Regions from separate parts of the Bradyrhizobium sp. LA6.1 genome, predicted to be linked through region 2. Evidence: riboswitches for the same ligand, from Rfam matches in the RefSeq annotation. Region 2 holds a riboswitch; the other holds the start of a gene.
The links. Region 2 has a riboswitch for glycine ahead of ABIB99_RS05990 (D-amino acid dehydrogenase). Riboswitches for the same ligand answer to the same signal wherever they lie in the genome.
Positions count from the first base shown of each region.

Region 1 (7,830 bases), 160 kb from region 2:
TATCGCCACGGCGCACCAATATTTCGCCCTGCTCGATGGTGCGGGCCCGGAGTAACCGCATGATGTCGGCGATCTCCGCGGCCGAAAGATGCGAGAACAGCGGCACCCGCGCCAGCATGCCCCAGGTCACCACGAAATCGCGCCGCCTCACCTCCTCGGCGAAGGCGGTTGAGATGATCGCGACCGGCAGCGCGATCATGGCAAAGCCTGAGATGATCGCGAACACCGAGATGAATTTACCGAGCGGCGTCACCGGCACGACGTCGCCATAGCCGACGGTGCCGAGCGTCACGATTGCCCACCACATCGCGTCCGGAATGGTGCCGAGCTTGCTGGGCTGCACATCACGCTCGATGGCGTAGAGCAGCGAGGCGAAGGTCAGTACCACACCGATCAGGATGACGATGCAGCCGATCAGCGCACGCCGCTCGGCATGGATGGCCGCGAGCAGCGAGCGCATCGCCGGCGAATAACGGATCAGCTTGAAGAACGGCAGCACGCCGAGCCCAGCCAGCGTCGCGTGCCGGCCGGTGGCCAGCACGATCGCGGCCGGCAGGAACGCCATGAGGTCGATGATGCCGAGCGCGGAGAAGGCATAAGAGAGCCGGTCGGACAGCGCGGAGCCGTTGCGCTGGGTGTGCCCCGCCACGGTCCACAGCCGCGCCAGATATTCGAGCGCGAACACGATGACGGCGAGGACGGCGACCGCGCTGAACAGCGTGTCGAACCGCGCGTCGAGCTCCGGCACCGAGGCGAGGATCATCGCGACCACGTCGAGCACGATGACGCTGATGATCACCTGGATGAAGCGCGATCCGATCGAGTAGGCGAGCGGATCGTGCTCCAGCAATTCGTACAGGCGATCCCTTAGGTTGGGATCGGCCGAGCCACGTCCTCGCGGAACGAGGCGCATGGCCGTTTACGCGCCTGCCATCGCTTTTTCGATCGCCGCGAGCGCCTCGGGCGCCTTGGCGCCATCGGGACCGCCAGCCTGCGCCATGTCGGGTCGGCCGCCGCCGCCCTTGCCGCCGAGCGCCTCGGAGGCGACGCGCACCAGGTTCACGGCATTGAAGCGCGCGGTGAGATCCGCGGTGACGCCGACCACGATGCCGGCCTTGCCGTCCTCGGTGACGCCGACGATGGCGACCACGCCGGAGCCGATCTGCTTCTTGCCGTCGTCCGCAAGGCTCTTGAGATCCTTCATCTCGATGCCCTCGACCGCACGCGCCATCAGCTTGACGTCGCCGACCTCGCGCACGCCTGCGGCTGCGCCGTTCCCGACGGATGTACCGCCGCCCATCGCGAGCTTCTTGCGGGCGTCGGAGAGCTCGCGCTCGAGCTTCTTGCGCTCCTCCATCAGGGCTGTGATGCGCGCCGGGACGTCGTCGATCGAGGTGCGCAGCTCGTTGGCCGCGGTCTTCGCCAGCGCCATGGTCTCGTTGGCGTGCCTGCGCGCGTAGTTGCCGGTCAGCGCCTCGATGCGGCGCACGCCGGAGGCGACCGCGCTCTCGCCGGTCAGCGTGATCAGGCCGATGTCGCCGGTGCGCTTCACATGGGTGCCGCCGCAGAGCTCGACGGACCAGCCGAGCGCGTTGGTGCCGCGCTCCCGCGCGGTCCGGCCCATCGAGACGACGCGGACCTCGTCGCCATACTTTTCGCCGAACAGCGCGCGCGCGCCGGCCTCGCGCGCTTCATCGACTCCCATCACGCATGTCGTGACTTCGTCGTTCTCCAGCACCACGTCGTTGGCGATGTCCTCGACGCGGGCAAGCTCTTCCGCCGTGATCGGCTTCGGGTGCACGAAGTCGAAACGCAAACGATCCGGCGCGACCATCGAGCCGCGCTGGGCGATGTGGTCGCCGAGCACCTGGCGCAGCGCCTCGTGGATGAGATGCGTCGCCGAATGGTGCGCGCGGATCGAGGTGCGCCTGCCGTGATCGACCTCTAGCTGCAGCGCGGTGCCGAGCTTCAGCTCGCCGCTCTCGACGGTGCCGACGTGAACGAAGAGATCGCCGAGCTTCTTCTGCGTGTCGGTAACGCGGAACTTGATGCCGCCCTCGCCGCTGAGCACGCCGGTGTCGCCGACCTGGCCGCCGGACTCCGCGTAGAACGGCGTCTGGTTGAGCACGATCGCGCCGGTCTCGCCGGCCTTGAGGCTCGCAGTTTCCTGGCCGTCCTTCACCAGCGCGGAAACCACGCCTTCGGCGCTCTCGGTCTCATAGCCCAGGAATTCGGTGGCCCCGAGCTTCTCGCGCAGCGGGAACCAGATTGCCTCGGAGGCCGCCTCGCCCGAACCCTTCCAGGACTCGCGCGCCTTGGCCTTCTGGCGCTCCATCGCGTCGGTGAACGAAGCTTGATCCACGCCGATGCCGCGCGACTTCAGCGCGTCCTGGGTCAGGTCCAGCGGGAAGCCGTAGGTGTCGTACAGCGTGAAGGCGACGTCGCCGTCGAACATGTCGCCCTTCTTCAGGCCGGCCGATTTCTCGTCGAGAATCGACAAGCCGCGCACCAGCGTCTTGCGGAAGCGGGTCTCTTCCAGCCGCAGCGTTTCCTCGATCAGATTTTCCGCGCGCATCAGGTCGGGATAGGCCTGGCCCATCTCGCGCACCAGCGCCCAGACCAGGCGATGCATCAGCGGCTCTTTCGCACCCAGCAGCTGCGCATGGCGCATCGCGCGGCGCATGATCCGGCGCAGCACATAGCCGCGGCCCTCGTTGGAGGGCAGCACGCCATCCGCGACCAGGAAGGCCGAGGAGCGCAGATGGTCGGCGATGACGCGGAACGAGGCGACGGTCTGCTCGTTCGGCCCGCTGCCGAGCGCGGACGCGGTCGCGTCGATCAGATGGCGGAACAGGTCGGTCTCGAACACGCTGTCGACGCCCTGCATGATGCAGGCCATGCGCTCCAGCCCCATGCCGGTGTCGATCGAGGGACGCGGCAGATCCACGCGCTCCTCCTTCGTCACCTGCTCGTATTGCATGAACACGAGATTCCAGAATTCGAGGAAGCGGTCGCCATCCTCTTCCGGCGAGCCCGGAGGTCCGCCCCAGATGTGATCGCCGCGATCGATGAAGATCTCCGAGCACGGGCCGCACGGGCCGGTGTCGCCCATCGCCCAGAAATTGTCCGAGGTCGGGATGCGGATGATGCGGTCGTCGGAGAAGCCGGCGATCTTCTTCCACAGCCCGGCCGCCTCGTCGTCGGTGTGGTAGACGGTGACGAGCAGCTTGTCTTTCTTGAGCCCGAACTCCCGGGTGATCAGGGTCCAGGCCAGCTCGATCGCCCGCTCCTTGAAATAGTCGCCGAACGAGAAATTGCCGAGCATCTCGAAGAAAGTGAGATGGCGCGCGGTGTAGCCGACATTGTCGAGGTCGTTGTGCTTGCCGCCGGCGCGCACGCATTTCTGCGAGGTGGTGGCGCGCTGATAGGGCCGCTTCTCGACGCCGGTGAAGACGTTCTTGAACTGCACCATGCCGGCATTGGTGAACATCAACGTCGGGTCGTTGCGCGGCACCAATGGCGAGGAGGACACGATCTCGTGGCCGTTCTCGGCAAAGAAGTTCAGAAAGGTCGACCTGATCTCGTTGACGCCGCTCATGTTCATCCAATCGGGTGTGCTTGGACCCGCGATACGCCATCCAAACCGGGCATTTGGGCTGATATCTGCGGGTCAAAGCGCTTTTAGACAAGGCCAGCTGCGCTGTCCAGAAACTGTGCAAGGAGATCAGTGAGTTGCCGCAGGCGCGCAATCCGGTTTGCAATCCCGTTGAAAGCCGCCAGGTGCGCGTTGACAGGCTTGGCCGGCCTGTGGTCTGTACCCATCTGTATCGTACGGCCACGTCGGGAGAGACCGGCTTTGGTGCCGGCGCCGAAGGAGCAACCGCCCCGGAAACTCTCAGGCAAAAGGACCGCGTGGCTTTGACGACATCTGGAAAGAGGCGCCGACGGGCATAGCCCGGACGACGTCCGCCGACGGGATAATACTCTCAGGCACAGCGACAGATGGGGCTTCGACTGGTTGCTACCGGGGAATCGTCCCCGGGGAACCGCCGAGGGCCCCGTGATGCTTGCGCGCGACGACCAAGATTCCCTCAAACGTACGCCCCTTCACGGGCTTCATGTCTCCCTCGGCGGCAAGATGGTGCCGTTCGCGGGCTATGACATGCCCGTACAGTACCCCGCGGGCGTCCTGAAAGAGCACCTCCATACCCGTTCCTCCGCGGGCCTGTTCGACGTCTCCCACATGGGCCAGCTCGCGCTTCGGCCGAAGTCGGGCAAGGTCGAGGATGCCGCCCGCGCGCTGGAGCGGCTGGTGCCGCAGGATATCGTCGCGGTTGCCCCGGGGCGGCAGCGCTACGCCCAGTTCACCAATGCCGACGGCGGGATTCTCGACGATCTGATGGTCGCCAATTTCGGCGATCACCTGTTCCTGGTCGTCAACGCCGCCTGCAAGGAAGTGGACGAGGCGCATCTGCGCGCGCATCTCTCGGATGACTGCATCATCGATTCGCTTCAAGACCGCGCCCTGATCGCGCTGCAGGGCCCGAAGGCAGAAGGCGCGCTGGCGAAATTGTGTGCAGAGGCCCCCGCCATGAAGTTCATGGACGCCGGCCCGCACAAGGTTGCCGGTCTCGACTGCTTCGTCTCGCGCTCCGGCTACACCGGCGAGGACGGGTTCGAGATTTCGGTCCCCGCGGCCGATGCCGAGCGCCTCGCCAAAACGCTGCTGGACAATCCCGATGTGATGCCGATCGGCTTAGGGGCCCGCGACAGCCTGCGGCTGGAGGCCGGGCTCTGCCTCTACGGCCACGACATCGACACCGCCACCACGCCGGTCGAGGCCGCGCTGGAATGGTCGGTGCAGAAGAGCCGCCGCAGCGGCGGCGCGCGCACCGGCGGCTTTCCCGGCACTGATGCGATCCTCGCTCATTTCGATCACGGCGCAAGCCGCCGCCGCGTCGGCCTGCGTACGGAAGGCCGCGCGCCGGTGCGCGAGGGCGCGCTGCTGTTTGCGGATGAAGCGGGCGGCGAGCCGATCGGAAAGGTCACCTCGGGCGGTTTCGGCCCGAGCCTGAACGCGCCGGTCGCGATGGGCTATGTGCCCACGGCATCGAGCGCGCTCGATACAAAACTCTTCGCCGAGGTGCGCGGCCAGCGGCTGCCGCTCACCGTCGCCGCCATGCCTTTCGTGAAAAACACCTACAAACGCTGAGGACTGAGAAAATGACCACGACGCTGTACACCTCCGACCATGAATGGCTGGCCATCGACGGCGACGTCGCCACCGTCGGCATCACCGACTACGCGCAGTCGCAGCTCGGCGACGTCGTGTTCGTCGAGCTGCCCAAAGCCGGCCGTGCCCTGAAGAAGGCGGAAGCCGCCGCCGTCGTGGAATCGGTGAAGGCCGCCTCCGACGTCTACGCGCCTGTCACCGGCGAGGTGCTCGAGACCAACGACGCGCTCGCCGCCGAGCCGGCGCTGGTCAACTCGGACGCGCAAGGCAAGGCGTGGTTCTTCAAGATCAGGATGGCCGACAAGAGCGAGCTCGGCGGTCTCATGGATGAGGCCGCTTACAAGGCACATACGGCGTGAGATGAAGCGAACTCTGACCTCATATTCGGTGTCATCACCCGCCTTGTGCGCACTGGGGCGGGTGATCCAGTACGCCGCGGCTTCTCGGCTCAAGCCGTGACGCCTGCGTTTACTGGATGCCCCGCCTTCGCGGGGCATGACGGCGACAGCGAAATCTAAAGCGAGGACCCATGATGACCGCGCACCGCAAATCCAATGGCGACACCGCCGCCACCTTCGTTCGCCGCCACATCGGCCCGTCGGCGCGCGACGTCACCGCAATGCTGGAGGCCGTCGGCGCCAAGAGCGTCGACGCGCTGATGGCGGAGACGCTGCCGGCCTCGATCCGGCAGACCGCCCCGCTCGATCTCGGCAAGCCCTTGAGCGAGACCGAGGCGATCGCGCACATGGCCGAGCTCGCGCGAGAGAACCAGGTCTTCACCTCGCTGATCGGCCAAGGCTATTCCGGCACGATTTTGCCCGCGGTGATCCAGCGCAACATTTTGGAGAACCCGGCCTGGTACACGGCCTACACGCCCTATCAGCCCGAGATCAGCCAGGGCCGGCTGGAGGCGCTGCTCAACTTCCAGACCATGATCTGCGATCTCACCGGGCTCGACGTCGCCAACGCCTCGCTGCTGGATGAAGCGACCGCCGCGGCGGAAGCCATGGCGCTCGCGGAGCGGCACTCACGGGTCGAAGCCAAGGCCTTCTTCGTCGACAAGGACGTCCATCCGCAGACGCTGGCTGTGATGCGCACCCGCGCCGAGCCGCTGGGCTGGACCCTGATCGTCGGTGATCCCCTCACCGATCTCGACAAATCCGACGTGCTCGGCGCGCTGCTGCAATATCCGGGCTCCTCGGGCGCCGTGCGCGACCTCAGGCCCGCGATCGCGACGTTGAAGGCCAAGGGCGCGCTCGCGATCGTTGCCGCCGATCTCTTGGCCCTGACGCTGCTCGCCTCGCCCGGCGAGCTCGGCGCGGACATCGCGATCGGCTCGGCGCAGCGTTTTGGCGTGCCGATGGGCTATGGCGGGCCGCACGCGGCCTATATGGCGGTGCGCGATGCGCTGAAGCGCTCGCTGCCCGGCCGCATCGTCGGCCTCTCCGTGGACTCGCGCGGGATGCCGGCCTATCGCCTCGCGCTGCAGACCCGCGAGCAGCACATTCGCCGCGAGAAGGCGACCTCCAACATCTGCACCGCGCAGGTGCTGCTCGCCGTGATCGCCTCGATGTACGCGGTCTATCACGGCCCCGAGGGGCTTGCGCAGATCGCGCGCAACGTGCATCGCCGCGCCGCCGTGCTTGCCGCCGGCCTACGCAAGCTCGGCTTCGCGCCGCAGTCGGATAGCTTCTTCGACACGCTCAGCGTGGACGCCGGTGCCAAGCGCGCCGAGATCGTCGCGCGCGCTACCGCCGAGAAGATCAACCTCGGCGTTGGCGAAACCGCGCTCCGCATCGCGCTCGACGAGACCACGACGCCGGCGACCGTCGAGGCGGTCTGGCGCGCGTTCGGCGGCACGCTTGTTTACGCCGAGATCGACGCGACCACGCGCGAGGCGCTGCCGGAGGCGCTGAAGCGCGGGACCGCCTTCCTCACCCATCCCGTGTTCCACGCGCATCGCTCGGAAACCGAGATGCTGCGCTACATGCGCAAGCTCAGCGATCGCGACCTCGCGCTCGACCGCGCCATGATCCCGCTCGGCTCCTGCACCATGAAGCTGAACGCGACCACCGAGATGATGCCGCTGACTTGGCCGGAGTTCGGCAGCCTGCACCCGTTCGCCCCGCGCGAGCAGGCCAAGGGTTACCACGCACTGTTCGCGCGGCTGGAAAAATGGCTGTGCGATATCACCGGCTATGACGCGATCTCGCTGCAGCCGAATTCCGGCGCACAGGGCGAATATGCCGGGCTGCTCGCGATCCGCGGCTATCATGCCGCGCGCGGCGAGACGCACCGAAAAATCTGCCTGATCCCCTCCTCCGCCCACGGCACCAACCCGGCTTCGGCCGCGATGGTCGGCATGGACGTGGTGGTGGTCGCCTGCGAGAAGAACGGCGACGTCGACGTCAATGATCTCCGCGCCAAGGCCGAGAAGCACTCGAAAGATCTCGCCGCGGTGATGATCACCTATCCCTCGACGCATGGCGTGTTCGAGGAGCACATCCGCGAGATCTGCGACATCGTCCACGACCATGGCGGCCAGGTGTATCTGGACGGCGCCAACCTCAACGCGCAGGTCGGCCTGTCGCGGCCCG
Region 1 covers NZ_JBEPQK010000002.1:343,091-350,920, reverse strand. The annotation lists gene ABIB99_RS05205 (cyclic nucleotide-gated ion channel) at 1-913, opposite strand, end outside; gene alaS (alanine--tRNA ligase) at 920-3,598, opposite strand; glycine riboswitch at 3,832-3,920, shown strand; gene gcvT (glycine cleavage system aminomethyltransferase GcvT) at 4,064-5,212, shown strand; gene gcvH (glycine cleavage system protein GcvH) at 5,224-5,592, shown strand; gene gcvP (aminomethyl-transferring glycine dehydrogenase) at 5,766-7,830, shown strand, end outside.
Region 1: it holds a riboswitch for glycine, as region 2 does, so the genes downstream of both, gcvT (glycine cleavage system aminomethyltransferase GcvT) here and ABIB99_RS05990 (D-amino acid dehydrogenase) in region 2, are expected to answer to the same signal.

Region 2 (7,830 bases):
AACACCGCGACCCCGACCACGACCGATATCCACGGCGAAGCGGACGCGAAATAGGCGCGGCGCGCGGGATGCGCCAGCGCGGCAAATGCAAAGCTCGCCACGAGGAAGACCGAATAATATTTGCCGACCATCGCCAGCGCCGTTGTGCATCCTACGGCGACAGCCCAGGCCGCGCTGCGGGTCTCGAACGCGCGCAGAAAACACCAGGTCGCGAGCGGCCAAAGCGCAAGCAGCACCGTATTGGCATTGAAGCGCTGGGCGTGGAATTGATAGGCCGGCGTCAGCATCAGGAGCAGCAGCACCAGGATGCGTTTGTGCCCGGTCACGAACTGCCGTGCGATCCGGTCGACGAAAAACAGGGCGAGCCCGGCATTGGCCATCGCCATCAATTGCAGCGACCAGTCGCTGAGCGGGAAGACGGAGGTCCACACCGCCGTAACCCAGCCCATCAGCGGCGGATGCTTGTGGTAGCCCCACGCGAAACGGCGCCCGAGCGTCCAGGCCTCGAGGGTATCAGGGTGCAGGCCGCTGCCGGCATAGGCGACGGCCAGATAGATCGTCCAGAGCGCGACAAAGCACACAATGAGAAGCGGCACGGCCCAGCCCGTCTCGACGCCGTCGAGCCAGCGCAGGAAAGGCCGCCGCCATCGCGCCGGCGCGCGATCGGACCGCTCGGCCATCGCCCGAAATGTAAAATCAATCGACACGGGACTCAAATGCAGGAAGGAAGTGATGTGCGAACTGCGCACATCTATTTCAAGTCAGAAACAAATAGCAATAAATGGACACTGGAAGAGCTAAAAGCTGACGCGAGGCTGACAAACGAAAACGGCGCCGCTGATGACAGCGACGCCGCGTAACGCTCGGGGAAGGCGCGCTGGCGCGCCCTCGCTTTACTCGGTCTTGTCGATGTTCCAGAACACCGGCGTCGCCGGGCCGTCGAGCACGCCGGTGAGCGACTTCCGCCACGCGCTCGGCGCCAGATACTGGCCGAGCGGCACGTAGATCACCTGGTCATAGGCTTCCTTCTGGATCTCGGTCGCGATCTTCTTCTGATCGTCGAGCGAGGCGGCGCGGACGAAATCGTCCTTGAGCTTCTCGATCTTGGCGTTTTCCGCCCAGCCGAACCAGCCCTTCTTGCCCTGCCCGCCGATCGACAGATTGGCGATCGGGTTGGACACGTCGGCGCTGACCCAGTTGGTGAAGAACATGTTCCAGCCGCCCTCCTTCGGAGGCTTCTGGCTGGCGCGCCGGCTGACCACCGTCTGCCAGTCGGTCGCTTGCGCGTCGACCTTGAAGCCGGCCTCGCGGAGCAACTGCACCGCGACCGTCGGCTGCGCCTTCAGCGTCACGACGTCGCCGGGCACCATGACCACGACGGGCGTACCGTCATAGCCGGACTCGGCGAGCGCCTTCTTGGCTTCCGCCATGCCGTTGCCCTTCACCAGCGATTCCGAGCCGACGTCGGTCGCGAACGGCGTATCGCAGATGAAGAACGCACCGCAGATCTTGTAGTATTTGGGATTGCCGACGAGCGCGTCGAGCACGTCCTTCTGGTTCATCGCCAGAAGTGCGGCACGGCGGATCTTCGGATTGTCGAAGGGCGGATAGAGGAAGTTCATGCGCCCAAGGGTCTGGTAGCCGAACTTGTTCAGCGTCTCGGTCTTGAGGTCGGCATTGCCTTCAAGGACGGGCAGCAGATCCCACGGCGGCACTTCCATGAAGTCGATGTCGCCCGATTGCAGCGCGTTCACTGCGGTCTGCGCATCCGGCATGGTGATCCATTCGACGCGATCGACCTTGACCAGCTTGCCTCCGGCAGTCCAGCTCGACGCCTCCTTGCGCGGCACATAGTCGGTGTTCTTGACGTAGACCGCCTTCACGCCGGGCTGGAATTCGCCCTGCACGAACTTGAACGGGCCGGAGCCGATCTGCTCGGGGATCTGCTTGTCTGGCGGCGTTTCGGCGAGACGCTTCGGCATCATGAAGGCGACGCGCGAGGACGGCTTGCCGATGGATTCGAGCACGAGGCCGTAGGGCTCCTTCAGCTTCAGCGTGATCGTCTTGGGGTCGGTCGCCTCGATGCTCGCAGTAAACTGCATCATCTGCTGGCCCATGCCGTCGACCGCGGCCCAGCGCTTCAGCGAAGCGGCGCAGTCTTCCGCCGTCACCGGCGTACCGTCGTGCCACTTGAGGCCGTCGCGCAGCGTGAAGGTGTAGGTGAGCTTGTCGTCGGAGATCTTCCAGTCCGCCATCTGCGGCTGGATCTTGAAGTTCGAGTCCGTCGCGATCAGCGTGTCGTAGACCATGTAGCCATGGTCACGCGTGATGTAGGCGGTGGTGAAAATCGGATCGATGATGCGCAGATCCGAATGCATCACCGCAGTGATGGTCTTGCTGGCGGCGGCAAGTACCGGCGAGGCCATCGCCGTCGAAAGCGCAACGACCGATAGCGCAAGTGTGGAGGCGAACGCGCGACGCCCCCGGCGCATCAAGCTCAACATAAAAGTTTCTCCTGACGTGAAACTGTTCAAAGGCAGGTTATTGGTTGAGCATTCGGTTCGTTCTTTAGGCGAACTAACCTCATGCGATGCCTTTGTCTTTCGAGACTTGCAGACAGTGTTGAGCGCGTCAATCCGGTTTCGCTGCAGCCCCAAGCGGCGCGCCCACGGGCTCCACAAAGATCGGTTTGGCTCTACAACGCTTTCCGCCAGTCCCGTCCGCGCCAATGCAATGCGCGTTCCATCTTTCGAAGCTTGAGAGACATTAAGATGAATCCAGCCAATCTTCCCTTCGATTCCGAGGCGATGCTCGAGGGCCTGCGCACCTGGGTGGAATGCGAGAGCCCGACCTGGGACGCGGGTGCCGTCAACCGCATGCTCGATATCGCAGCGCGGGATATGGCGATCATGGGTGCGACGATCGAACGCATCGGCGGTCGACAGGGCTTCGGCGGCGTGATCCGCGCGCGCTTCCCGCATCCGAAACAGGGCGAGCCGGGCATCCTGATCGCCGGCCACATGGATACCGTCCATCCGGTCGGCACCATCGAGAAGCTGAAATGGCGGCGCGAGGGCAACAAGTGCTACGGCCCCGGCATCTACGACATGAAGGGCGGCAACTATCTCTCGCTGGAAGCGATCCGGCAGCTGGCACGTGCGTCCTTCACCACGCCGCTGCCGATCACCGTGCTGTTTACGCCCGACGAGGAAGTCGGCACGCCCTCGACGCGGGACATCATCGAGGCGGAAGCCGCGCGCAACAAATATGTGCTGGTGCCCGAACCGGGCCGCGCCGACAACGGTGTCACCACCGGACGTTACGCCATCGCGCGGTTCAATCTGGAAGCGACGGGCCGGCCGAGCCATGCCGGCGCGACATTGTCGGCCGGACGCTCGGCGATCCGCGAGATGGCGCGGCAGATCCTCGCCATTGACGCGATGACGACGGAGGACTGCACCTTCTCGGTCGGCGTCGTGCACGGCGGACAATGGGTCAATTGCGTTGCCACGACCGCCACCGGCGAGGCGCTGTCCATGGCCAAGCGCCAGGCCGATCTCGATCGCGGCGTCGAGCGGATGCTGGCGCTGTCGGGCACGACCAATGATGTCACGTTCAAGGTGACGCGCGGCGTCACGCGCCCCGTATGGGAGCCCGATGCCGGCACCATGGCGCTTTATGAAAAGGCGCGCGGCATCGCCAAATCGCTCGGCACTGAGCTGCCGCATGCGAGCTCCGGCGGCGGCTCCGACGGCAACTTTACCGGCGCGATGGGCATCCCGACGCTCGACGGCCTCGGCGTGCGCGGCGGCAACGGCCACACGCTCGAGGAGTTCATCGAGGTCGAGAGCTTGGTTGAACGCGGGCGCCTGATGGCCGGCTTGCTAGCGGCGCTCGACTGACGACGCAGCCTTCGCACTGCACAATGCGTTGGCAGTCGCGGTTTAAATTTAGCCTTGTCTAAAAATGAGGCGCATCGTACTGCTCGATTGTCCACGCGACGATGCGGGAGAGATCGCAACGAGAGTTCAGGCTTTCGTTGCGGCGCCGACGGAGCAACCGCCCCGGAAACTCTCAGGCAAAAGGACCGTATCGTCAGGACGATCTGGAGAGAGGCGGCACGGCCAATGTGGTCGTGACGTCCACCGAAGGGGATAGTCCGGAGCTGACCTCGCCGAGGTCCTCGCCGGATCAAGCTCTCAGGTAACCGTGACAGATGGGGCGCCGCCAACGGCCTTTGGCCGGCGGTTAGCCGACTCTAACTCACGGGAGCCCCGAACCTGCCATGACCCATATCGCCATCATCGGCGCCGGCATCACCGGCGTAACGACTGCCTATGCCCTGCTCGAACGCGGATACAAGGTGACGGTGCTCGACAAGCACCGCTACGCCGCGATGGAGACGTCCTTCGCCAATGGCGGACAGCTCTCCGCCAGCAATGCCGAAGTCTGGAACAGCACCGCCACGATCCTGAAAGGCCTGCGCTGGATGTTCCGGCGCGATGCGCCGCTGCTGATGAACCCGCGGCCGAGCTGGCACAAATATTCGTGGATGAGCGAGTTCGTCGCCAATATCGGCAACTACCGCGCCAACACGGTTCAGACCACGCGGCTCGCGATCGAAGCCCGCAAGCATCTGTTCGAGATCGCGGAGCGCGAAGGCATCGACTTCGATCTCGAACGCCGCGGCATCCTGCACATCTATCACGACAAGAAGGGTTTTGAATCCGGCCTGCAGGTCAATGCGCTGCTGAAGGAAGGCGGGCTCGATCGCCGCCCGGTGACGCCGGAGGAGATCCGCGCCATCGAGCCGACGCTGCGCAAGGACTATTTTGGCGGCTTCTACACGCCGTCGGATGCGACCGGCGATATCCACAAGTTCACGCGCGGACTTGCGGAAGCCTGCAAGCGGCGCGGCGCGACCTTTATCCACGAAGCCAACATCGATTCCATTGCCCAGGCAGGTGGCGGCTTTGTCATCGGCTGGGCTGATCTTTCGGCCAGTGACACTGTCGCATCCGCGCGCGGCATGCTGAAGGCGGATGGCGTCGTGATCTGCGCCGGCGTGGCCAGCCGTCACTTCGCCGCCCTGCTCGACGAGCGCGTCAACGTCTATCCGGTAAAGGGCTACTCGATCACCGTTCAGCTCGACACTGCCGCAAGCCGCAATGCGACGCCGACCGTGAGCCTGCTCGACGAAGCCGCAAAAATCGTCACCAGCCGGCTCGGCGCCGATCGCTTCCGCGTCGCAGGCACCGCCGAATTCAACGACTTCAACCGCGACATCCGCGCCGACCGCGTGCAGCCGCTGGTCGACTGGGTGCGCAGCAACTTCCCCGGCGTCGAAACGTCCAAGGTCGTGCCCTGGGCCGGGCTGCGGCCGATGATGCCGAACATGATGCCAGTGGTGCGCGCAGGACGGATGCCAGGCGTTTTCTTCAACACCGGCCACGGCCATCTCGGCTGGACCTTGTCGGCCGCGACCGCGCAGATGATTGCCGGGACCATCGACGGCTGGCGCGGGCTCAACGCACCGCCGACCGCACCCTCACTCAGGGTTGAGCGCGAGTTCCGCCATGCATCCTGAGTGGCCGATATCGGAGGCTCGGCGGCCTCTTGCGACCGCCCTGCCCTTGGCACACAATTTGCCCCGAAAGGTCGGCTTCTCCGGCCGGCTTTCCAGCCCGAGTGACAGGCGTGCATGATAGACAGAACCGATTCCACGGGGGCCTCCCGGCCCCACAAGTTCCGCAGCCGGAGATAGGTGCATGCTAGGTTATCTCATTCGCCGCGTTCTGGCCGCGGTGCCCGTGATGGGCGTCGTCGCGCTGTTCGTCTTCCTGCTGCTGCGGCTGACGCCGGGCGATCCCGCCGCAATTCTCGCCGGCGATAACGCGACGCCGGAACGGCTCGAACGCATCCGCGACTCGCTCGGCCTCAACGAGCCGCTGATCGTACAATTCATCACCTGGGTGAACAAGCTGCTGCACGGCGATCTCGGGACGTCGCTGATCTCCAACCTGCCAGTCATGAAGATGATCAGCCAGCGCGTCGAGCCGTCGATCTCGATCGCGCTCTCGACGATCATTCTCGCCGTGATCGTCGCCGTGCCGCTCGGCGTCATCGCGGCGTGGAAGCACGGCACCTGGATCGACCGTTTCGTGATGGGCCTCTCCGTGCTCGGCTTCTCCGTGCCGGTGTTCGTGGTCGGCTATCTCCTGATCGAGGTCTTCGCGATCGACCTTCGTTGGGTGCCGGTGCAGGGCTTCCGCAGCATCTTTAACGGCTTTGGACCGTTCTTCGAACGCATCATCCTGCCGACCTGCGCGCTCTCCTTCATCTACATCGCGCTGATCGCGCGCATGACGCGTGCGGCGATGCTCGACGTGCTCGGTGAGGACTACGTCCGCACCGCCCGCGCCAAGGGCATCAACGAGGTCGCCGTGATGATGCGCCATGCGCTGCGCAACGCCGCGGTGCCCGTCATCACCGTGATCGGCACCGGCTTTGCGCTGCTGATCTCCGGCGTCGTCGTCACCGAGAGCGTGTTCAACATCCCCGGCATCGGCCGCCTCACGGTGGACGCGGTGTTGGCGCGCGACTACCCAGTCATCCAGGCGATGATCCTGCTGACGTCGCTGATCTATGTCGTCGTCAATCTCCTGATCGACGTCGCCTACACGCTGCTCGATCCCCGGATCCGGTACTAGGGCTAAGGATAGCAACAAAAATGTCCGTCGATAGCCTTCCCCAGTCGTCCATTCCGATCACGTCGCCGCTGCGGCCGCGTTTCGGATTCCTCACCTCGACGCCGATCATCGCGGCGGCCACGATCTTGCTCGCGCTGATCGTGCTGGTCTCGATCCTGGCGCCGCTGATCGCGCCGCATGATCCGGTCCAGCTTGCGCCCTCGCAGCGGCTGAAGCCGGCCTCGGCGCAGTTCCTGCTCGGCACCGACGCCTATGGCCGTGACCTCTTGTCGCGCGTCATCTATGGCGGCCGCATCTCGCTCCTGATCGGCATCGGCTCGGCGATCCTGTCGATCGTCATCGGCCTTGCGATCGGCCTCGTCTCCGGCTTCTTCAAGCTGGTCGATGCCGTCCTGATGCGCGTCATGGACGGCCTCATGGCGATGCCGAGCATCCTGCTCGCGATCGCCGTGGTGTCGCTGTCCGGCGCCAGCATCTGGACCGTGCTGGTCGCGATCACCATCCCCGAGATACCGCGCGTGGCGCGCCTGGTGCGCTCGGTCGTGCTGTCCGCGCGTGAGGAGCCCTATGTGGAAGCCGCGATCTCGGTCGGCTCCAGTCTGCCGAAGATCATGTGGCGACATTTGATGCCCAACACGATCGCACCACTGATCGTCCAGGGCACCTATGTCTGCGCCTCCGCGATCCTGACCGAAGCCATCCTCTCCTTCCTCGGCGCCGGCATCTCCCCGGAGACGCCGACCTGGGGCAACATCATGGCCGAGGGCCGCCAGTATTTTCAGCTCAAGCCGACGCTGATCTTCTGGCCGGGCCTGCTGCTCTCGATCGCCATCCTCAGCATCAATTTGATCGGCGACGCTGCCCGCGACGCCCTCGATCCCCGCATGAAGCAGCGGGAGGGCAAGTGATGACGGATCAAGTGATGACCAACCCAGTTCTCGACATCAACAACCTCGTCGTCTCCATCGGCAAGAAGCCGAAGGGCGCCAACATCATCGACGGGATCTCGATCCAGGTGCATAAGGGCGAGACACTGTGTCTCGTCGGCGAAAGCGGCTCGGGCAAGTCGGTGACCTCGCTCACCACGATGGGTCTGCTGCCGAAGGGCACGCTGGTTCCG
Region 2 covers NZ_JBEPQK010000002.1:501,243-509,072, reverse strand. The annotation lists gene ABIB99_RS06005 (glycosyltransferase family 39 protein) at 1-680, opposite strand, end outside; gene ABIB99_RS06000 (ABC transporter substrate-binding protein) at 894-2,504, opposite strand; gene ABIB99_RS05995 (M20/M25/M40 family metallo-hydrolase) at 2,772-3,902, shown strand; glycine riboswitch at 3,997-4,100, shown strand; glycine riboswitch at 4,104-4,218, shown strand; gene ABIB99_RS05990 (D-amino acid dehydrogenase) at 4,286-5,587, shown strand; gene ABIB99_RS05985 (ABC transporter permease) at 5,769-6,710, shown strand; gene ABIB99_RS05980 (ABC transporter permease) at 6,731-7,618, shown strand; gene ABIB99_RS05975 (ABC transporter ATP-binding protein) at 7,633-7,830, shown strand, end outside.